4 regions of the Mesorhizobium sp. WSM3879 genome follow, and region 3 is predicted to be linked to each of the others. Evidence: riboswitches for the same ligand, from Rfam matches in the RefSeq annotation. Region 3 holds a riboswitch; each other region holds the start of a gene.

Region 1 (5,426 bases), on a different contig from region 3:
TGATATCCTTTCTCGATCGCAGGCTCAACCGCGCCACCGATTCCGACGAATTGCGTCGCCGCCGCGGCCTCCAGGCGCTTCTGGTCGTCCTGCTGGTGCCGGCGGCCATAGGCCTGGCGCTGCATGTCCTGCTCTGGCTGATCTTTCCGTCCGGCCTGGTCATCGCGGCCATTCTCAGCTCCTCGCTTCTGTCGCAGAAGAGCCTCGCCGAGCATGTCGAGGATGTCGCCGATGCGCTGGAGACCGGCGGCCTCACGCTCGGCCGCATCGCCGTTTCGCGCATCGTCGGCCGCGATCCGGACAAGCTCGACAGGGCGGGCGTTGCCCGAGCCGCGATCGAAAGCCTGGCAGAGAATTTCTCCGATGGCGTCGTCGCGCCTGCCATATGGACCGGTGTCGGTGGTTTGGCCGGGGGTGCTGCCTACAAGGCCGCCAACACCGCCGATTCCATGATCGGCCACCGCACGCCGAAATACGAGGCCTTCGGCCGGGCGGCCGCTCGCTTCGACGACCTGGTCAACCTGCCGGCATCGCGGCTCACCGGCCTGCTGATTGTGCTGGCGGCCTTCATCGTCAAGGGCGCCGACCCCCGCAACGCCTGGCAGGTCATGCGGCGTGACGCGAAGAAGCACCGTTCGCCCAATGCCGGCTGGCCGGAAGCCGCCATGGCCGGCGCGCTGGGGCTCGCCCTGGCCGGACCGCGCAGTTATGGCGGCGAGGTCGTCGAGGATGCCTTCATGGGCGAAGGCGGCAGGCGCGAGGCCGAAAGCACCGACATAAGGCAGGCGCTGGAACTCTATCGCGTCGCCGACGGGCTGTTGATCGGCCTGTTCGCGATTCTATCGGCGACGGTGATCTACCTGACCATTTTGATCGGCGGCTAAGGCGCCTCAGAATTCAATCCCCTGCTGCGCCTTCACACCGGCCGCGAAATGGTGCTTGGTCAGCCCCATCTCGGTGACGAGATCGGCGGCCTCGACCAGCAGCGGCTTGGCGTTGCGGCCGGTGACGACGACATGCAGGCCCTCGCGGCGCGCCTTCAGCGCCGCGACCACCTTTTCCAGCTCGAGATAATCGTAGCGCAGAGCGATGTTGAGCTCGTCGAGGACGACGAGGCTGATCGAAGGGTCGGCAATCAGCTCGAGCGCCTTCGCCCAGGCAGCCTCGGCGGCGGCAATGTCGCGCTTCAGGTCCTGCGTCTCCCAGGTGAAGCCCTCGCCCATCGCGTGCCAGACGACGCGATCGCCGAAGGCGGCGAAGGCATCCTTCTCGCCCGTGTGCCATTTGCCCTTGATGAACTGGACGACGCCGACGCGCTTGCCGTAGCCAAGCATCCTCAGCGCCAGGCCGAACGCAGCCGTGGTCTTGCCCTTGCCCGGCCCCGTATTGACGATCAGCAGTCCCTTCTCGATCGTCTTGCCGGCCACCTCGGCATCCTGCACCGCCTTGCGCTTGGCCATCTTGGCTCGATGGCGTTCGGCATCCTTGTCGTCGATGATCGTGTCTTTGATCTCGCCCATGTCACTTCACCTTGAGCGGCAGCCCCGCCACCATCATCAGCACGCTGTCGGCGACAGCCGCGACCTGCTGGTTGAGCCGCCCGGCGGCGTCGCGGAACCGGCGCGCCAGCGCATTGTCCGGCACGATGCCGAGCCCGACTTCGTTAGACACCACAAACCACGGTCCGCGCGGCTGCGAAAGCACATCCGAGAGCCGCCGGCACTCGGCCTCGATATCGTGGTCCGCCAGCATATGATTGCTCAGCCACAATGTCAGGCAATCGATAAGCACCGGCTGGTGATCGGGCAAGGCGTCGATCGCGCCGACCAGGTCGAGCGGCGCATCGACGGTGACCCAGCCTTTGCCGCGGCGCGAGCGATGCAGCGCGATGCGCTCGCGCATCTCCTCGTCATAGGCCTGCGCGGTGGCGATATAGGCCCAAGGCGACGGGCTTGCCGCCACCAGGCACTCGGCATGCGCGCTCTTGCCGGAGCGCGCACCGCCGATGATGAAGGTCAGATGGCCCTCCGCGCGATCAGGCAAAGCTGTCGCGCAGGCTGGTCGACGTACCGGTGAAGCGGCCGCGCACCACACCGACGGCCGCACCGAGCACCAGCCAGAAGACCAGATCGGTGAGGGTCACCGCCACCACGAACTGATGGTGCAGCCCCTCGGGAATCGCCGTCTCGAAGCTGACGGGCTGCGGCGCGCCGACTACGTGCGGAGCGACGATCAGCACGACCGCCAGAATTGCCAAGGGCAGCGACTTGCGAAAGGCGATCAATCCAAGGCCGACCGCGGTTGCGGCCACCGTCGAAATCCACCAGATCTGGCGCGGCAGAAGTTCCGCCGCCGGCATGGCCGGCAGTTCCGGCGGCAGGCCGAGGCCGGGCGCGAGCGTGAAAACCGCAAAGCCGGCAAGGCCCCAGAACACGCCCTGGCGCCAGCTGCCGATGCCACCGGCGAATTCCGAGACCGCGACCAGGATCAGCGCGAAGCCGATGCCGGTGACGATGTTTGCGACAACGTTGAAGGCGAAGCGCTCGAAGCCGTCGGCCGGAGCCCAGCCCTCGTCCTCGGTCGGAGCCGCCGCTTCCGTCGACGCAGGAGCGGCGCTGCTCATCGCATTGCCCGCCGGTTCGGCCGAGCTCATGGCAGTGCCAGTTCCAGTGTTGGCGGCATGGTCGTGGTGATGACCGCCACTCGCCTTTTCATAGACTTCCGCTTTGAGGATCAGCGGCACGGTCGCATAGGCCTGCATGCAGGCAAGCGCGATGCCCGCCACGAGCCCTGCGATCGCCGCGACGAACACGACGTTGCGAAACAGATTCATGATATCGGGCCTTCGTCAGTGGCAGGGAAAAGCCATCGAGTGACGATAGTCGTGGGCAGCGTTGTGGACCGCATCGATGTGCGAGAAGCCGACGAAACCGACGACGAAAATGCCGAGCAGCGCGGCGAGAGCCAGCTGCATGATGCGCGACTGCGAGGAGACGGAGGCGCCGAGGGAGACGGAAGCGGTATTCATGTCTTGTCCTTTCGCCCTCCACCCGAGGGCATCGAAGTCAACTTTCCTGTCGCCGGCAGGTCTCCTGGCTCGCGGATTCGCACCCTTCCCCACCTTCCCGAGGACAAACCTCAGTGGTATATGGAGAGGACTACCGCACACAGTTGCGGGGGCAGCCACGGCTTAGGGCAAAGACTCCACCCTCACCGCATTCCCTCTTGGCTCCAAAAACGGAACCGACGACGCCATCGACTATAGGCAGAATCGTCGCGACCGGCAAACCAAATTCCGTCACGCCGCAGCGTGATTGCGGCACCGGTTTCGGACTAAGATCCGGCGATCCGCTCGGCGACGAGCTTCTGCAATCGCCACAAATGGCGGTCGTGAATACCGCGCTGTTCGAGGTTCTTCACCGTGTTGTAGAGATAGTCGGCGCCTGAACCCCAGTGGCCGCACGAGGTCGCCAGCCTTTCGACCACCTCGTCTTCGTTGAGTGGGCCGGCATAGGTCGTGCCTTTGCGATTGATGACGAAGGCAAGCGCTCTCAACGGCCCCTTGTCGGTTGCGAGTTGCAGCAGGCGCGGTCGGTAGCTGGTCGGCTTCAGCGTCATCTCGCGGCGAAAAAGCCTGTCCAGCGCCTGCCGGCGGTCACCACCGTTCAGGCGGAAAGCAACGCCCTTGCATTGGCCGCCACGATCCAGCGCCATCATCAGGCCGGGCCTTTGCTTGGTGCCGCGCCAGCGCGTCATCTTCATGCAGAAGGAGCGATGCCAGCCGCGAGCCACGGCGACGCGCTCCTCAAAATGCTCGATTTCCGGTTTCCAGATCAGCGAGCCGTAGCCGAACAGCCAGAGAGGCTCGGTTGCAGGTAGCTCGGCCTCGAATGCATCCAGCATGGCTTCATAGTCGCTGTCCACGAGATGCTCGGCATCCGGGTCGGGCCCCGGGTCATCGACCGCGCGAAAACAGCGGGCGACCAGTTCCACGGTCAGCGACATCGTTCTTGCAGGCATACTTTGCAATCCTGGGCAGCCGGCGAAACCGCAGGCGATTACGAAGTGACCTTAAGGGCAGCACCCGGAAGCGACAATGGCCGCGCAATTGACAACGGTCCTGCCCGGGTGTCGGCTGTCATCAGCCAAGGGGAGCCGCTCATGCAGCCAAATCCTAGCGAACACAGCCGCTACAATGGCCTCACCAGCCTCGAGCCGACGTTGCCTGCAAGCGCCTATCGGGAAGCCGACGCTTACCGGCTCGATCTCGAAGCGATCTGGTATCGGAGCTGGCTCATGGTTTGCCGCGAAGCCGATCTCGCGGAACCTCTTGCCTTTCGAACCGCGCGTATCGGCTCGCAGCAGGTCGTCGTGCTGCGCGAAGAGGCCGGGAGCTTGCGCGCCTTCCACAACACCTGCCGGCATCGCGGCTCGCAGCTCTGCCAGGAAAGCGAAGGGCGGCTGAAGGCAAGGCTGCTCACCTGCCCCTACCACGCCTGGTCCTATTCGCTGCGCGGCGATCTCGTCCGTGTCCCATCGAAATCGCTGCCCGAAGGCTTCGACAAGGACAATTATCCGCTCTACCGGGTGGCGCTGTCAGTGTGGCGCGGCTTCGTCTTCATCAATCTCGCAGTGGAGCCCGATGGCTCGGCGGAAGCCTCCTTCGACTCCGCCTCCCGCGATCTTTCGAACTGGCCGCTGGAGACGCTCGTCCCCGGGCACCGGCTCACCAAGGTGATGAACTGCAACTGGAAAATCTTCTGGGAGAACTTCAACGAATGCCTGCATTGCCCGGGCGTGCACAAGGACCTGTCGCGGCTGGTGCCGATCTATGGGCGCGGCCTGATGGCGAGGCATGACGATCCGGAATGGGCGCGCTATGCGGATAATGATGCGCCGGAGTTTTCCGGCGGCCTACGCGCCGGCGCCGAGACCTGGTCGCGCGACGGACGCGTCCATGGGCCGGTCTTTGCCGGGCTGACGCCGGCCGAGCGAGCCGCCGGCCAGACCTACGCTACCTCGCTGCCCTCGATGTTCGTCGTCGGCCATGTCGACTATGTCCGCACGGTGCGTCTCGCCCCGCTCGGGCCGGAGCAGACGGAACTCACCGCCGAATGGCTGTTCGCGCCCGATGCCCTGGCACAAACCGATATCGACAACATCGTCGCCTTCGGCGCGCAGGTGCTGGAGGAGGACGCCGCGATCTGCGAGATCAACCAGAAGGGCATGCACTCGATCCGCCACCAGGCCGGCGTGCTGATGCCCGAGGAGTACGATTTGCGCCGCTTCCACGAGTGGGTGCGTGGGCGCCATGCCGCGTTGCAGCCGGTCAAAACGACTTCGGCAGATAGCGCCAGGTGAAGAAGCCACAGAAGGCGGCCAACAGGCCGAGCGTGACGAACACCGAGCCGAGACCGAAGAAGGAG
Region 2 (5,426 bases), on a different contig from region 3:
AAAAATCTCGGTCCAGCGCGCCCTGACCAGCGCCGGGATGCTGGGCATTAACGCGGCAAGCAGCGCGGATAGGAACAAGGTCCACACCGGCCAGTGCTGGTTGGCCGAGACGATCAAGGTTGCGAAGGCAAGCGCCGAGACAAGTGTCGTCGGCACGGCAATCCGGCTCTGGCCGAGGCGGTCGACCAGCCGCGAGACCTGCGGCGACAGGAAGGCGTTGACCAAAGCGTATGTGGCCGAGACGGCGCCGGCCAGCCAGTATTCGCCATGCGTTTGCGACAGCATCGCCACAATACCGATCGGCGCCATGGCGATCGGCAGCCGGGCGATGAAGGCTGCCGCGGCGAAGCTCTTCGTGCCAGGAGCCCGAAAGATTTCCGAATATGGGTTTCGCATGGTCCCGTTCCTCGACAAGGGAAGGCGCCGCAGTTACATACGCAGCGTATGAATGTCAGATAGTTCATACGTCGCGTATGTCAATTAGCATACGACGCGTATGTGAATAAGGCCAGGAGCCATGCACAAACCCCGCAAGGAGATGATCGCCGAGACGCGCGCCAAGCTGATCGCGGCTGCGCGCCATGCCTTCGGCACGATCGGCTATGCCGAGGCCTCGATGGACGATTTCACCGCTTCGGCGGGTCTGACGCGCGGCGCGCTCTATCATCATTTCGGCGACAAGAAGGGGCTGCTGCAGGCGGTGATCGCCGAGATTGACGCCGAGATGGCGGCGCGGGTGAACGAGGTGGCCTCGCGGGCGCCTACTCGCTGGCAGCATTTCGTCGACGAATGCACCACCTATATCGAGATGGCGCTTGAGCCGGAAATCCAGCGCATCATGTTCAGGGACGGCCCGGCCGTGCTCGGCGATCCGGCTCAGTGGCCCAACGCCAGCGCCTGCACGGCTTCAATGACCGATCACCTGTCAAAGCTGCAGGAGGAGGGCGTCGTCGTTCCCGATCTCGATCCCGAGACCGCAGCGCGGCTCATCAACGGCGCCAGTAGCCAGGCCTCGCAGCGCATCGCCAATGCCAAGGATCCGGAAGCGACGTCGAAGAAGGTTGTGGCGGCGTTCAAGCAGCTGCTGGAAGGCCTGAAAACCAAATAGCATCCGGTCGCGGCGTTCCGGGCAATCACTCGGGTCCGCGCTGCCTCAGACAATTGTCCCCCGCTCAAAATCCCTCCGACATTGACTTTGGCAGGAGCGAGCGCATCCTCTCCCGCCAATTCTCTGAGGCGGAGGGTCGGGGCCATGTGGGACTTCAGCATCGGGCGGTCGGTGTCCATCATGATGCGGACGTGGCCGTTCATCGTCTTTCGCATCATCGTCTATTTCGGCATCACGGTGGCCTACATAACAGCGACCGGCACCGGCGCCAGCGTCGGTTACGGCGTCGGCCACATCTCGACCGATCCGGACGGGCCGATGTCCTTTGCCTTGTGGGGTGGGGTGGTCGGCTTCGGCGTGGTCTCGATCGCCGTCTACTGGATCCGCGAATACATTCTCTATGTGCTCAAGGCAGGCCATATCGCCGTCATGGTCCATCTGATCGACGGGCAGGACGTTCCCGACGGCCAGGGCCAGATCGCCTATGCGCGCGAAGTGGTGACGAAGCGCTTCGCCGAGGCCAACATCCTTTTCGTCGTCGACCAGCTGGTGAAAGGCGCCATCCGCGCCATCACAGGGCTGATCGGCGGCATTGCTGCGTTCCTACCAATTCCAGGCTTGAGCGGTCTGGTGAGCTTCATCAACACCGTCATCCGCCTGTCGCTGACTTATGTCGACGAGATCATCCTCGGCTACAACATCCGCACCCATTCCAACTCGCCTTTCGAGACCGCCAGGCAAGGCGTCGTGCTCTATGCGCAGAACGGCAAGTTGATGGTCAAGAACGCCGTCTGGCTGGCGGTGATCATGTGGGGTGTTTCCTTCGTCATCTTCCTTTTGATGCTGCCGCCCGCCGCCGCGATTCTCTGGGCCATGCCGGGCCAGCTTGCCGGCTGGGCCTTCGTGTTGGCCATCGTCTTCGCCTGGGCCTTCAAGGCGGCTTTCATCGAGCCCTTCGCCGTCGCTTCGCTGATGCAGGTCTACTTCGCCACCATCGAGGGCCAGGTCCCCAATCCGGAATGGGACCGGCGCCTGGCCGAAGCCTCGTCCAAGTTCAGGGAATTGCGCGACAAGGCGCTCAGCCCCTTCGGCGGCTCGCGCTGGGATTCGCCAAGGACCGCTTGAGCAGCAGCCCCGGCCACGAAGGCCGCCTGATCACGGCTTCGCCCCTTCACGGGAACCAAGGCGAGCGATCGCCGATTTGAGCGGCGCCTCGCCGGCGCCGCAAAAGGTCTCGCTCATCACCAGCTCGGGCAGCGGCAGGCGCTTGCCCCAGCCATGCGCTTCGAGGTCGGGCCTCGGCGCGAATTCCGAGACGCGGCCGACGCAGAGATAGGCGATCGGCGTGACGTGCTCGGGGATCGACAGCAGTCGCTTCAGCGCTTCGGGCTCGATGATGCTCACCCAGCCGACCCCGACGCCTTCCGCCCGCGCCGCGAGCCAGAAATTCTGCACCGCGCAGACGGTGCTGTAGAGGTCCATCTCCGGATTGTGCCAGCGCCCGAGCGGCGAGTTCTTCGAGCGCTGGCGGTCGCAGGTGATGCACAGGTTGAGCGCGCTTTCGCAGATGCCCTCGAGCTTCAGCTTGCGGTAGAGCGCCCGCCGCTCCACCTCGATCGCCGGCAGTTCCTGTTCGCGCGCGGCCAAAAACAGGTCGCGCACCTGCCGCCGCCTTGTGGCGTCCCGGATGATGATGAAGTTCCAGGGCTGCATGTAGCCGACCGACGGCGCGTGGTGTGCCGCGGTGAGCAGCCGCGCCAAAACGCTGTCGTCGAGATCGTCGGCAAGGAAATGGCTGCGCACGTCGCGCCGGGTGAACATGGCTCGGTAGACGGCGTCGCGCGCCAATTGGTCAAAGTCATCGCCGCCGGCGGCGGCTGTTCGTGCCTGCATCGCTTGTCCCCTTGCGATAAGCAGTCCTCCGCCTGACCATGCGGATGACCATGTCTGCCGGGCCGGTCTTCTGGCTCGGGATCGACCCGCATCCGGCGCCTTCCCGTCTGGGACAGTGGCGTTTGCCGGCGCGGTCCCCCTCACAGCGTTGGGCACGCCACGGATTTCAACCGTGTTCCCGATTCTCCCGCGTTGCGGGCACCAGGCAGCGACGCGACCTTATCGCGAAGCCGAAGCCGGGCCAATGCCGCCAGCGACACGATTGGGCGCGATTTCCCCAATCATTCGGCGCTGAAACATGGCTATCCGTGCGACAGGTGCCTAGATTAGGCGCCATGACCACTCGTCTTTACACTCATCCGGTATTCCTGGAACACCTCACGCCGCCCGGCCACCCCGAGCGGCCCGACCGTTTGCGCGCCATCGAGCGCGTGCTCGACGACGAGGCTTTTTCGGCCCTCGACCGCGTCGAGGCGCCGGAAGGCGACGAGGCGACGATCCTTTACGCGCATCCGGAGGATTTCGTCGGCCGTGTCCGCGCTGCGATTCCCGAGACGGGGATCGTCTCGATCGATGCCGACACCAGCGCCAGCCCGAAAAGCTGGCAGGCGGCGGTGACGGCGATCGGCGCGGCCAACGCCGCAGTCGACGATGTGTTTGAGGGCCGTGCCGCCAATGTCTTCGTTGCCGCGCGTCCGCCCGGCCATCACGCCGAAAAAGCGACCGCGATGGGCTTTTGCCTGTTCAACACCGCGGCGATCGCCGCCCGTTATGCGCAGGAGAAGCACCAGGCCGAGCGCGTCGCCATCGTCGATTGGGATGTGCATCACGGCAACGGCACGCAGGACATTTTCTGGGACGATCCGTCGGTGCTCTATTGCTCGACCCACCAGATGCCGCTCTATCCGGGCACCGGTGCCAAGAGCGAGACCGGCGCCGGCAACATCGTCAACGCGCCGCTTGCGCCGAGCACCGGCAGCGACACGTTCCGCGACGCCTTCCTGTCGCGCGTGCTGCCGTCGATCGACGCCTTCCAGCCGGATCTGATCATCATTTCCGCCGGTTTCGATGCGCACCATCGCGATCCGCTGGCCGCGATCAACCTGACCGAGGATGATTTCGACTGGGCGACCGGCCAACTGATGGAGCGCGCCGGGCGCCACAGCGGCAACCGGCTCGTCAGCCTGCTGGAGGGCGGTTACGATCTGCAAGGACTGGCATTTTCGGTCGCCGCCCATGTCGGGCGGCTGATGAAGGGATGAATGATGGCTGATGAAGCTAACCAAGACGTCAAGGCGATGAGCTTCGAACAGGCGCTCGACGCGCTGGAGAAGATCGTCGATGATCTGGAGCGCGGCGACGTTCCGCTCGACCAGTCGATCAAGATCTACGAGCGCGGCGAGGCGCTGAAGGCTCATTGCGACCGCTTGCTCAAGGCCGCCGAGGACAAGGTCGAGAAGATCAGGCTCTCGCGCGACGGCAAGCCGGTTGGAACGGAGCCGCTCGACGCCGAGTGAGGTGTATTGATATTCAGGTGAGGCCGCCTGCAAACGCGGCTTTCTGCGGTTCCGGTGCTCACGTCCTTCAAGTACGCTCCGGTCCGGTTCTCGGAACCCAGCATTTTCGGCTCGGTCTGACCTGAATCTCAACACACCTCGGTGCACAATGTCAGATCGGTTCGGGCAGAAAGCAGGTAAGGAGTTCAAGCATGTGCCGAAACATCAAGACCCTGTTCAACTTCGATCCGCCGGCGACCGACGACGAGGTCCATGACGCGGCGCTGCAGTTCGTGCGCAAGCTGAGCGGCGCGTCCAAGCCGTCCAAGCGCAACGAGCATGCATTCAACCACGCCGTCGAGGCGATCGCCGCCGCCGCGCGCGAACTGCTTGACAGCCTCGAAACCACCCAGCATCCGCGCAACCGCGAGGAAGAGGCTGCCAAGGCGAAGGCCCGATCCGCGCTCCGCTTCGCCTGACGCCGGTCATGAGCTTCTTTCCGGGCAACGATCCTGAGGCCGGCGACGCCTTCGCCTGCGACCAGATCGAGTTGATGGTCATTCCCAACGCCAAGGACATTGGCGGCTTCGAGGTTCGCCGCGCCTTGCCGACGGCGAAACGCAGGCTGGTCGGTCCGTTCATCTTCTTCGACCGCATGGGCCCGGCCATCCTGCGTGCCGGCCACGCGATCGACGTGCGCCCGCATCCGCATATCGGGCTGTCCACCGTCACCTATCTGTTCGACGGCAAGATCAGGCATCGCGACTCGCTCGGCACCGAAATGGTGATCGCGCCGGGCGACGTGAATTTGATGACCGCCGGCCGCGGCATCGTTCATTCCGAGCGCACGCCCGAGGAATTGCGCGGCGCGCCGATGTCGATTTCCGGCCTGCAAACCTGGCTGGCGCTGCCGGACAGCAAGGAAGAAA
Region 3 (5,426 bases):
GCTTAGCGCTGCATCCGGTTTCCCGGAACACCCTTGGACCGGCGCCACGTGATCGCCGATGCCTCTCCCGATGATCGCCGATCGTCGGAGTGGAGGTCTCGGCGTCGGAAAGATGATAGTGATATTGGACTATCCCAATCCGGAGTAGTCCGAAACCCGCTGGAGGTCAGCCGTCTCGTTTCTGGCCGGCTCATTTGAGGGCCGGCCTTCGATCGCTCACCAGCCCCGGCCTTTGGAACAGCTGGCTTGGACGCGTTATAACAAGGCCCGCGACAGACCAAGCTTGCCGAGGTTTCGTCAGCGGCAGCTCGATTTCTTTGGGTGAGCCGGATAGACTCGCCCGCGGTGTAGCGTCGCCGCTCACCGCCGGCGAGTGTCACCGAGCCCTACGCCGTCTGCGTTTTTTCCCGAATTGCGCGTGCCGCAGCCACCATGTTCGCCAGGGCAGGCCGGACCTCCTCCCATCTGCGCGTTTTGAGACCGCAGTCGGGATTCACCCACACTTGGTCATCCAGCAATCGTTCGCGCGCAAGCATGATGAGGTTGGAAATCTCGCCCACTTCCGGGACCCGCGGCGAGTGAATGTCATAGACGCCAGGTCCGATGTCGTTCGGATACTTGAAGGTTCGAAGCGTATCGAGCAGTTCCATCTGCGAGCGCGAGGTTTCAATGGAGATCACATCGGCATCCATTGCGGCAATCGCGTCCACGATGTCGCCGAACTCGGAGTAGCACATATGGGTGTGGATCTGGGTCGCATCGCTGACGGCCGTCGAAGCCAGCCGGAAGCATTCGACGGCCCAGTCGAGATAGGCCTCCCAGTCGGCCGCGCGCAGCGGCAAGCCCTCCCGCAGTGCGGCTTCGTCGATCTGGATCATCTTGGCGCCGGCCTTTTCAAGGTCGCTCACTTCATCGCGAATGGCGAGCGCGACCTGGCGGCAGACGGCTGAGCGCGGAAGGTCGTCTCGGACGAAGGACCAGTTGAGGATCGTCACCGGGCCGGTAAGCATGCCCTTCACCGGCTTCAGCGTTAGCGACTGGGCATATCGCCACCAATCCAGTGTCATCGGATTTTGTCGCGACACATCTCCAATGATGATCGGGGGTCGCACAAAGCGCGAGCCATAGCTCTGCACCCACCCGTGTTGCGTGAAGGCGAAGCCGCAGAGCTGCTCGGCGAAATATTGCACCATATCGTTGCGCTCGAATTCGCCGTGGACCAGCACGTCGAGTCCAATCTCTTCTTGCCAGCGAACGGCGGCTCTTATCTCTTTCTTCAGGAACGCTTCATAGTCGATGTAACTCAGCTGGCCTTTGGCATGAGCTGCCCGCGCCTTGCGAATCTCGGCTGTTTGCGGGAAGGAGCCGATCGTCGTGGTGGGGAGGAGGGCAAACCAAATGCGTCGGCCTGAAGCTTGGAGCGGACGGGAAATGCGCTCTTCCGACGCGTCATGCCGACCTTGATGCTGGCGATCCGGCCTTCGACCAGCGGATCATGCACCTTCGCGGATGTCGCGCGAACGGCGGCAGCCTCAGCCGACGCCTCCAGTTCGGCGGCAACTGCGTCCCGGCCTTCGGCCAGGGCACGGGCGAGCACGACCAGCTCGTCGGTCTTTTGCGTTGCGAAGGCGAGCCACGACCTTACATCCGCATCGAGTGCCGTCTCCATGTCCAGGTCGATCGGCACATGCAGCATCGAGCAGGACGGGGCAATCTCCACCCGCTCCAGCGGCCAATCGGCGACGATCGACTTGATACGGTCAAGTACGGCAGGCAGGTTCGCGCGCCAGACGTTGCGGCCGTCGATCAGCCCGAGCGAGAGCACAAGTTCCTTCCGCGCGAGCCGGCCGATGGCGTCCAACTGCTCTGGAGCGCGCACGAGATCCACGTGCAGTCCCGCCACGGGCAGAGAAATTGCGGTCTCGAGATTGTCTCCCAGCGATCCGAAATAGGTAGCGACCATGATCTTCAACTCGGGTGCTGCTTTCGACAGCCGGGAGTAGGCGAATTGGAGCGCATCCCGTTCGTTGGGAATCAGATCGAGCACGAGCGCCGGCTCATCGATCTGCACCCAATCGGCTCCCGCGAGCTTTAGCCTCTGCAGGAGCACCTCGTAGACAGGCAGCAGCCGTGGCAGGAGCGCGATAGGGTTGAAACCTTTCTCAGATGACTTCGCCAACTTGAGAAAGGTAACCGGTCCAAGCAGGACCGGGCGAGTGTGGATGCCGAGCGCCTTGGCCTCGAGGAAATGATCGACCGGTTTCGCCGACGAGAGGGAAAAGCTCTGATCGTCCGTGAGTTCCGGCACTATGTAATGATAGTTGGTGTCGAACCATTTGGTCATTTCCATCGCGGCAAGGCCATGCCGACTGGCCGCATGCTCGTCACCGGCATGTCCACGATCCGCGGCCTGACCTTGGTTGCCGCGCGCCATGGCGAAATAGATATCGAGTGGGACCTCGCCGCCAGTCCAGGCGTATCGTGCCGGCACGGCGCCGACCATGGCGACTGTGTCGAGCACATGGTCATAAAGTGAGAAATCGTTGGACGGGATTTTCGACACGCCGCGATCGTGCTGCTCCCTCCAGCTAGCGGCACGCAGCGTCTTCGCCGCCGCGAGCAAGTCGTCAGCGGGAGATTTTCCGGACCAGTAGTTTTCAAGCGCGAATTTCAGTTCCCGCCGTCGACCGATACGCGGCACGCCGAGCGTTGCTACAGCAATTCGTTGAGAGACAGTCATGCCATACCCCGATGGTTGGGGCGGGGGACAAGGAACCCGCGAATAGGCGGTACGAAGCCGAGCTACCGCGACCACCGGATACCCCGCCCGTGGACGTTGTTCGACGTGGCAGGTCTCCTGGCTCGCGGGTCAAAGCCTCTGCCCGTCTTCCCGAGGCCGTTCGCCTCAGTGACATCAATGGGCTTGGCTCGCCGTAACAGTTGCGGGGGCAGCGCCGGCATCGCACCGGCTTCCCTCTTAGCTCCGCTACGGCAGTGCCGCGCGGAGAACCATGACATGCGCACAATCACAGCCGCTTCGTTCCTTGTCAATACCATATAACGAGATGTTTATGTGATTATGCGAAAAGCGCCTTGCGCTGATCGGTCTCTGTCGTCCGAATATGCCCCCGAGCCGGGCAGGCGGAACTGCCCAAAGCTTGGCTCGCAGATCGGTGTCGTAGACGGGCGCGAGCAATAAGGGGGAGGTGGAGGGGGAGGGTAAGACGCGCAGGGGGATTTTGGAAACGCGACAGCCTGCTGTGCCAGCAGCACCAGGACGACGGCCGCTGCTACTCCCCGCGCCACGTTCATTCGCTTTGTTGCCATGATATTTCTCCTTGCTCTTCAGAATTGTAGTCTGTGGTGTGAAGTGCTCCGTCGATTGATTGAGATCGACAAGGCGCTAGCGCGCATTGTGCAAACTGTACTCGCACGGTTTGTACCTTGCCGCAGTCCTCGACCTGTACTCACTCATCCGAAGTTCGCCCTTGTCGAGCTCCGGGTCCTTTATGAAAGCCATCGGCATGCCACCCGATCGCACTGCGAAGGAAACCGATACCAAGGCTGATGAATGCGGCTCGCTCCCGATTGTCCTTGCCGTAGCCGTGCCCGCCCGCGCTGGGCTCGTAGAAGTAAGCGGGATAGCCAGGGGCCTGCAGCTTTGCCGCCATCTTGCGCGCATGGCCCGGGTGGACGCGGTCGTCGCGTCTCATGGTGGCGAGCAGGATAGGCGGATAGGGCTGTCCCGACGACGCGGCGTGATAGGCCGAGATTTCACTCAGGAAAGCCCAATCGTCAGCCTTGTCGGGATCGCCATATTCGTCGATCCAACTCGCGCCTGCCAGAAGCTTGGTGTAGCGGCGCATGTCGACAAGCGGAACCGTGCAGAACAGCGCGCCGAAACGCTCAGGATAGCGGGTAAGCATGTTGGCGATTAGCAGACCGCCATTTGAGCCGCCCTGGGCGGCAATCCGCCTCGGCAGTGTGATGCCCCTTCGCACGAGATCGGCGGCAACGGCGGCGAAATCGTCATGGGCGAGACGCTTGCCCTCCCTGCGCCCGGCTTCGTGCCAGCAGGTGCCGAACTCGCCGCCGCCGCGGATGTTGGCCACCACACACGTGCCGCCGCGCTCGAGCCACAGCTTGCCGAGGGTGGAGTTGTAGGAGGGCAGGAGCGATATGCCGAACCCGCCATAGGCGGTAAGATGAACTGGGGCATCTCCGTTCCCGTTTGGTGGACCGACCTGCGTATAGGGGATCATCTCACCATCAATCGAGACTGCCTCGTGGCGTGTGATCACCAGTGCGGATGCGTCGAAATTCTCCGGGCTGCGCTTCAGAATTGCTGAAGCGCTGAGAGGCGGCGCGGCCTTGAGATCGAACAGCAAAAGCTGCGGCGGCGTGATCGGATCCTGAACGCAAACCAGGACCTCCCCATTGGTCTCGTGATCTGCCGCATCGAGTGACCAGAGGTGAACAGTCCCTTGCGACGGCAAGGCGTCCAGGGCTCGGCGTGTCCATTCCTGCGGGCCTGGGGTGAACACCTCGAATCTCGAGCGAGGTTCGCCAGGTAGCGGATAATGAGCTTCCCGCCATTCCAGAAGAATGACTGCAGGCACCGCCTCTCGGCTGGTTCAAACAGGGTACTAAAATGACGCTCACCAGCAAGGAAAGAGGAAAGCGAAATGCCGATCAGTGCGTCGGCGCTATAGGTCGTCCCGGCGACCGTCCATGGTTTGCGCGGCTTTACCGCCAGCCAATCGCCGAAGTTAGCCCACCTGGCGTCCTTCGGAAGGTCGATCTCTGTCTTCGGCCCGCTTCTATCACCACTGTGGACTTTCTTCGCGAGCCAGCCCAATTGCTCAATGAACCACAAGCGCTCGCTCTCGGCGGTACGGTCCAGATGGCCATTCACACCGAGGGTTTCGGAACCGGTCTCGAAGATTACCGGCGCGGTGAGCGGATCCGCGCCACGCTTCCACAGTCGCACGGTGCGTGGGTAGCCGCAGCGCGTTGCCATGCCATCGCCAAGCGCACTGCATAGCACAAGAGTGTTGGGGTCGAGCCAATCAGTGTCGCCCTTGGCCTCTGGGAGATTGAAACCGTCGGCGACAAAGCTGAGAGAGCTCAGGTCGAATTCGCGATGCACGACCGCATCGCTGCCGCCTCGCGACAGGCGCAGAACGGCTCTTTCCCGTCTCTCCGGCTCGATCAACGCACCACTCCAGACCCAGTCCTCTCCGTCGCTAGCCGCGAGCGCATCAAGATCGAGCAGTAGCTCCCATTGGGCGTCCGCGTTCATGTAGAGGGCAAGGGTGGTTCGGCGCCACAGTCCTCGCGGATTGCCAGCATCTTGCCAAAAATTGTAGAGGTACGGACCGCAGCGCGTGACCAGGGGAATCCGGCCGGGACGATCGAAAATCGCC
Region 4 (5,426 bases), on a different contig from region 3:
GGCCTTGGAACAAAGGTCTGGCCATGAAAAAATACCTAGCAGCCGCGCTGGCGATCGCCATCCCGATCGGGCCTGCCTCGGCGCTTGACGTCGGCGTCGGCGGCAAGGTCGGCGGCATCGGCGTGGGCGCCGGATTGGGCGCCGGTTCGCAAGGCGTGTCGGCGGGCGTGGGCGCCAGTGCCGACGGTGTCGGCGGCGCAAACGTCGGCGCATCGACTGGCGGCGGATCGCTCGGCGTCAATGCCGGCGGCAATCTGGGCAGCACCAGCACAGGCGTTTCGACAAGCGTGGGCGGCGCCGCCGCGGGCGACGATCCTTCCGCCGTCAGCGGATCGGCTGCCTCTGCGCAGAACCCGGCCGCGGTGCCGACAGCCCCTGCTTTGGCCAAGAGCGCGACGCAGACCATTGTGCTGCCTCCAGTGCTGAGGCCCTCCAGATCCGCCGGCGGCGACCTCCGGCGGGTCACCAAAGGCTATCGCATCGCGCCGCTGTCACCTCCGAAGGCGATACGGGGCACGCCGGCCGCCGTGGTGCGCGCCTGTCGCGCCGCGATCACGGCGGCCGCCAAGCCCCTCGGCGCCGTGCGTGTTTACACGGTCAGCGCCGGCCCCTTGCGTCAACGCCGAAGCGGGCTCAACGCGCCGATCGAGGTGCGCATAGACTATGACAGGCGAGGCGGCATCGAAGTGAGGCAGGCGAAAGTCGGCTGCCGCCTAAATGCGAAGGGCGCGGTCACCGCGGTGATTTAGGCCAAAGGCACAACGGCCGTTGCCATCCTTCCTGCCGGTTGCAACCTCGGCGGTTTGGCAATTCCTCGCCCCCACAAGGTGGAAGGGAGAGGTGGCTCGGCGCAGCCGAGACGGAGCGGGGGAGCGCCATATCCGACAACCCTGCCGACCGCAGTCCGGATCTCAGCCGGCTGCAGACAAGGCGCCCGCGCTTCGGCTAGAGTTCCGCCGGGCGCAAAAAATCATCGAAGGGGAGCATTGCGATGAACGAAGTCAGGCCGATCGCCGAGATCGCCAGCTATCACGCCCATATCTACTACGGCGGGCAGGCCGAGCGGCAGCATGCCGAATGGCTGCGCCAGCGCATCGCAGAGCGTTTCCGCGTGCGCCTGGGCAATTGGCGCGACGAGCCGGTCGGCCCGCACCAGCAAGCCATGTACCAGGTCTCCTTCGCGACCGAGATCTTTGCCACGCTGGTTCCCTGGCTGATGCTGAACCATGGCGGCCTAAGCATCCTCATCCATCCCAACACCACCAACCCCAAGCGTGACCACCTTATCGACCCGATCTGGATCGGCCAGGCGCTGCCGGTGAAGGGCGACGTGCTTGACGAAGAGGACGAGGCCGAAGAGGCGCTGGAGGTGAATACCGAGCCGACGCTGGGGGTGTGAGGGGGGCGCAGCCCTCTCGTCACGATGGCGTGAGGGGCCTCTGGCCGTCGGAGTTGTCGATTGACTGGCCAACCGCGGTGTGGCGAATTCGCGCTGATGGTTCCCTTCGGGGATCAAAAGGGAACGCGGTGCGGAGAAATCCAAAGCCGTGGCTGCCCCCGCAACTGTAAGCGGCATGCCGTTTTCACGATGCCACTGGCTGCATGGGCCGGGAAGGCGAAAGCGGCGGCAATCCGCGAGCCAGGAGACCTGCCATCATGGACGTCAAAGCAGAACATCGGACGGGGTGATCCGGTGTGCGCGCCTGGCCGGACGGCGGGGCGAGTTCCCTGCGATGACAGGCAACGTCAAAGGCAGAACCATGCTGATCCAACTATCGAAAATGCTGAACAAAAGCGCGCCCGACCTGAAGGCCAGACTGATAACAATCTACGGCGCGCTCGCCGTTCTGAACGTCGGGGCGTGGCTGTGGGCTTTCGTCGCCTTCCACGACAAGCCGACATTGCTTGGCGTCGCTCTCGTTATTTATGGCCTCGGCTTGCGCCATGCCGTCGACGCCGACCACATAGCGGCCATCGACAACGTCACGCGCAAGCTGATGCAGAACGGCAAACGGCCGGTCTCCGTCGGCTTCTTTTTCGCACTCGGCCATTCGACGATCGTCGTCATTGTCGCTGCGGCCATCGCGGCAGCAACGTCCCTGCTCGGCCGTTTCCAGAGCCTTCAGGAGATTGGCGGCACGATCAGTACCGGCGTTTCCGCACTCTTCCTGCTCGCCATCGCGGCGATGAACATCGTCATCTTCTTCTCGATCTACAGAAGCTATCGGCGGGTGCGGGCCGGTGGGGCGTTTGTCGAGGAGGATCTGGACCTGCTGCTCAACAATCGCGGCTTCCTGGCCCGCGTCTTCCGCCCGATGTTCCGGCTGGTGTCGCGCAGCTGGCACATGTTCCCACTTGGTTTCCTCTTCGGCCTTGGCTTCGACACCGCGACCGAAGTCGCCATGTTCGGCGTGTCCGCGGCACAAGCGGCCAAGGGCGTGCCGTTCGAAGCCATTCTGGTCTTCCCGGTGCTTTTCGCGGCCGGTATGTCACTGGTTGACACGACCGATGGTGTGATGATGCTCGGCGCCTATGAGTGGGCCTTCGTCAAGCCGATCCGCAAACTGTACTACAACATGACGATCACCCTGGTGTCGGTCCTTGTCGCAGTGCTGATCGGCGGCATCGAGGCGCTCGGCCTGATCGGTGACAAGTTTGGTCTGTCGGGCGGCTTCTGGAACGGCGTCGGCACGCTCAACGACAATTTCAACAATCTGGGCTTCGCCATTATCGGCATCTTCATCGCCGCCTGGGCGATCTCCTACCTCGTCTACAAGGCCAAGGGGCTGGATGATGTGGAGAGCGGATCCGCAGCAAAGAGTTCATGAGCCGCCGGCCGCGGCTGGCTGCAGCAGGCCAGCCGCATCTCTCTGCCATCAGACGCCGGCGGGCTGCCAGCGTGCCTCCTTGAATGCCTCGGCATCGGGAAGCCGACGGCGGCAAAGGCGACGATCGCCAGCCCCTGCAGCGGTGCCCGGCTTGACATTTTTGTTCCTATTTTGTTCACTATTGGCAGACAGCAACAGGAGATCGCCGGCCCGTGCGCACGCGCTTCAAAGGCATGCTGAGGACCCGTAGCCCAAGCCTTTGGAAGCGTGACGGAATTCTGCGCTTGGATAAGCCAGGGGTTAAGGCCTGGGATAAGCCCCATAATCCATAAGCCAGAATCCAGAGTCCAAATATCCAGCGTCCAGAACAGAAAAGCTGGCGCTTTTCTGTTCTAAAAAAGCGGGGAAGGGGAAAGCAAAAATGGGAGCAGCGCAGGCCAGCGACGTGCGGCGATACGGCAGGCTCGGCGGCGCAGCGGGTCCCGAGGCGTTGCGGCCGGCCGTCCGGTCGGTCCCCTCAGGATGCAGCCGCCCTCACGTCAGCCCGGCGATCTGCTCATCGCCGTCCAGCTCCGCCCCGCGGGCGACAACCACGTTGGCGAGCGGCGCCGAGAGCGTCCAGCGAACGAGGCCGGGCAGCCGTTCCATGGAGGCGCTGCCGGAGAGGCTGGTGGGGACGACGCGTTGGAGAACGACGCTGCCGAAGCCTTTGTGCGGCTTGGCATCGGCGGCCGCGGCAGGTTCGGAAAAATGTTCCTCCCAGACCAGCTCGAAGTCGCTGCCTTCGGGGGCCGGTGCTACCCGCCAGTCCATTCGCACGGTTCCGGCGTCGCCGGCCAGGGCGCCGTATTTCGTCGCGTTGGTGCCCAGCTCATGCAGCGCCATGCCGATGTTCTGCACCGCGTTCAGCCGCAGCGTCACGTCCGGCCCGGATGGCGAGATGCGCTCTTCGTGTCCGAACGGCCGCAAATGTTCGCGCACAAGGTCGGCCATGCCTGCGCCGCGCCAGTCGTTGAGCACCAAGAGGTCGTGCGAGCGCGACAGCGCCATGATGCGTTCGCGGATCTGGTGTTCGAACGCGCGCGGGTCCGTCGCGCGTTTGCTCGTCTCGCGGATCATGGAAAGGATCACGGCGTACTGGTTTTTGACGCGGTGGTTCACCTCGCGCATCAAGAGTTGGATCTGCTGTTCGCTCGCCCGTTTTTCGGTGATGTCGGCGGCCATGCCGAACCATTCCAGGATGCTGCCGGTGTCATCGACGATCGGGATTGCCCGTGAGGTGGTCCAGCCGGCGGACCCGTCGGCGCGCCGCACCCTGTGCTCGAGCTCGAACACGCCGCGCTCCATGATGGCGCGCTCGATCGCCGCCTGGATGCTCGCCTGGTCTTCCGGGAACAGGTATTCGTCGCGCCAGCGGATCGCCGGCCCCTGAGCGCTCGACAGGAAGCCGCGGCCGTCCAGCTCATGCATTTCCTGCCAGTCCGGGCTCATCCGATAAACCACGTCGGAGCTGGCATTGACCAGCGCGCGAAACCGCTGCTCGCTTTCGCGCACCTTTGCTGCCGCCAGCACCCGGGCCGTGGTTTCCGAAACGATGCAGAGCACGGCTTCAACCGTGCCGTCCTGCGCCCGCACCGCGGAATAGGAGATGTCGAAATACACCGTCTCGCCGACTAGGCCGGATCGTTCGATGTAGAAAGGCCGGTCCTTGGCCGAGAAGGTTTCGCCGGTTTCGAGAACGCCGCGCAGCAGCGGCTCGAGGTCGGTCCAGAGCTCGGACCAGTTTTCCTCGGCGGGGCGGCCGAGCGCCCGCGGATGCTTGTCGCCGATGGTCGGCGCGTAGGCGTCATTGTAGAGCGCGACAAACTCCGGCCCGCAGAAAAGCACGATCTGGGCTTCGGCGGCGAGCATCAGGTCGACCGTCGTCCTCAGGCTGAGCGTCCATGTCTCGATCGGCCCGAGCGGGCTTTCCGACCAGGGATATTCACGAATGAATCGCGCCATCTCGCCGTTTCCGCGAGGCCACGATTCATGGAAGAGCCCGTCAGCCATAGGCGCATTAACGCGCGACGCCGTTTATGTATCCGTCTCCATCACGCAAAATTTTAGCCATCGTGAATAGACGCCAGGCCGCCGGTCCGCCGGAGGAATATTTCGGGCGCAGTTTCGTTAGCTCCTCATACGATGCCGTTTGAGGCAAAGTGCATATGTCCCGCAATCACGCATTGAAGCCGCCAGAGCGGCCGGCTCTGGCCCAACGGAGGTACCAGAGATGAAAACGGCTGTTTCGACCTCTCTTTCGAGACGAAGCGTCGTCGCCGTGCTGGCGGCGGCGGCCGCGTCGACCGCCATATTGCCCGCTGGCGATGCGCTGGCGCAGACCAAGCAGACCGCGCCGGACAAGAGTCTATACGATCGGCTGGGGGGCGTGTTCGCCATCGCAGCCGTGGTCGATCACTTCAGCGACGCCGTCGTGAAAAACCCCATCGTCGGCAAGAAGTCCAAGAACCCGCAACTGCGCAAATGGCACACCAAGAACCTCGAACGGCTGCCGGGCCTCAAGTTCATGCGTACGCTGTGGGTGTGCGATGTTTCCGG

The links. A riboswitch is a leader RNA that binds a small molecule or an ion and turns the genes downstream of it on or off. The one in region 3 is predicted to bind cobalamin.
Region 1: another riboswitch for cobalamin. It lies ahead of CK218_RS25600 (CbtB domain-containing protein); the one in region 3 lies ahead of metE (5-methyltetrahydropteroyltriglutamate--homocysteine S-methyltransferase).
Region 2: another riboswitch for cobalamin. It lies ahead of bluB (5,6-dimethylbenzimidazole synthase); the one in region 3 lies ahead of metE (5-methyltetrahydropteroyltriglutamate--homocysteine S-methyltransferase).
Region 4: another riboswitch for cobalamin. It lies ahead of CK218_RS23640 (HoxN/HupN/NixA family nickel/cobalt transporter); the one in region 3 lies ahead of metE (5-methyltetrahydropteroyltriglutamate--homocysteine S-methyltransferase).

What each region holds. Positions count from the first base shown of each region.
Region 1 is NZ_NSFZ01000014.1:141,297-146,722, forward strand. Features, by position in the region: gene cbiB (adenosylcobinamide-phosphate synthase CbiB) at 1-884, shown strand, start outside; gene cobO (cob(I)yrinic acid a,c-diamide adenosyltransferase) at 891-1,520, opposite strand; gene cobU (bifunctional adenosylcobinamide kinase/adenosylcobinamide-phosphate guanylyltransferase) at 1,522-2,043, opposite strand; gene CK218_RS25595 (CbtA family protein) at 2,036-2,833, opposite strand; gene CK218_RS25600 (CbtB domain-containing protein) at 2,849-3,028, opposite strand; cobalamin riboswitch at 3,065-3,263, opposite strand; gene CK218_RS25605 (gamma-glutamylcyclotransferase) at 3,334-4,020, opposite strand; gene CK218_RS25610 (aromatic ring-hydroxylating dioxygenase subunit alpha) at 4,162-5,361, shown strand; partial or broken gene CK218_RS31500 (MFS transporter) at 5,330-5,426, opposite strand, start outside.
Region 2 is NZ_NSFZ01000002.1:426,223-431,648, forward strand. Features, by position in the region: gene CK218_RS05440 (MFS transporter) at 1-396, opposite strand, end outside; gene CK218_RS05445 (TetR/AcrR family transcriptional regulator) at 518-1,108, shown strand; gene CK218_RS05450 (hypothetical protein) at 1,253-2,233, shown strand; gene bluB (5,6-dimethylbenzimidazole synthase) at 2,264-3,001, opposite strand; cobalamin riboswitch at 3,044-3,222, opposite strand; gene CK218_RS05460 (histone deacetylase family protein) at 3,337-4,263, shown strand; gene CK218_RS05465 (exodeoxyribonuclease VII small subunit) at 4,267-4,518, shown strand; gene CK218_RS05470 (DUF2277 domain-containing protein) at 4,710-4,976, shown strand; gene CK218_RS05475 (pirin family protein) at 4,985-5,426, shown strand, end outside.
Region 3 is NZ_NSFZ01000006.1:55,577-61,002, forward strand. Features, by position in the region: partial or broken gene metE (5-methyltetrahydropteroyltriglutamate--homocysteine S-methyltransferase) at 387-2,740, opposite strand; cobalamin riboswitch at 2,830-3,029, opposite strand; partial or broken gene CK218_RS15400 (prolyl oligopeptidase family serine peptidase) at 3,468-5,426, opposite strand, start outside.
Region 4 is NZ_NSFZ01000012.1:68,604-74,029, forward strand. Features, by position in the region: gene CK218_RS23630 (hypothetical protein) at 24-749, shown strand; gene CK218_RS23635 (DOPA 4,5-dioxygenase family protein) at 992-1,399, shown strand; cobalamin riboswitch at 1,480-1,671, shown strand; gene CK218_RS23640 (HoxN/HupN/NixA family nickel/cobalt transporter) at 1,761-2,828, shown strand; gene CK218_RS23645 (HWE histidine kinase domain-containing protein) at 3,363-4,832, opposite strand; gene CK218_RS23650 (group 1 truncated hemoglobin) at 5,149-5,426, shown strand, end outside.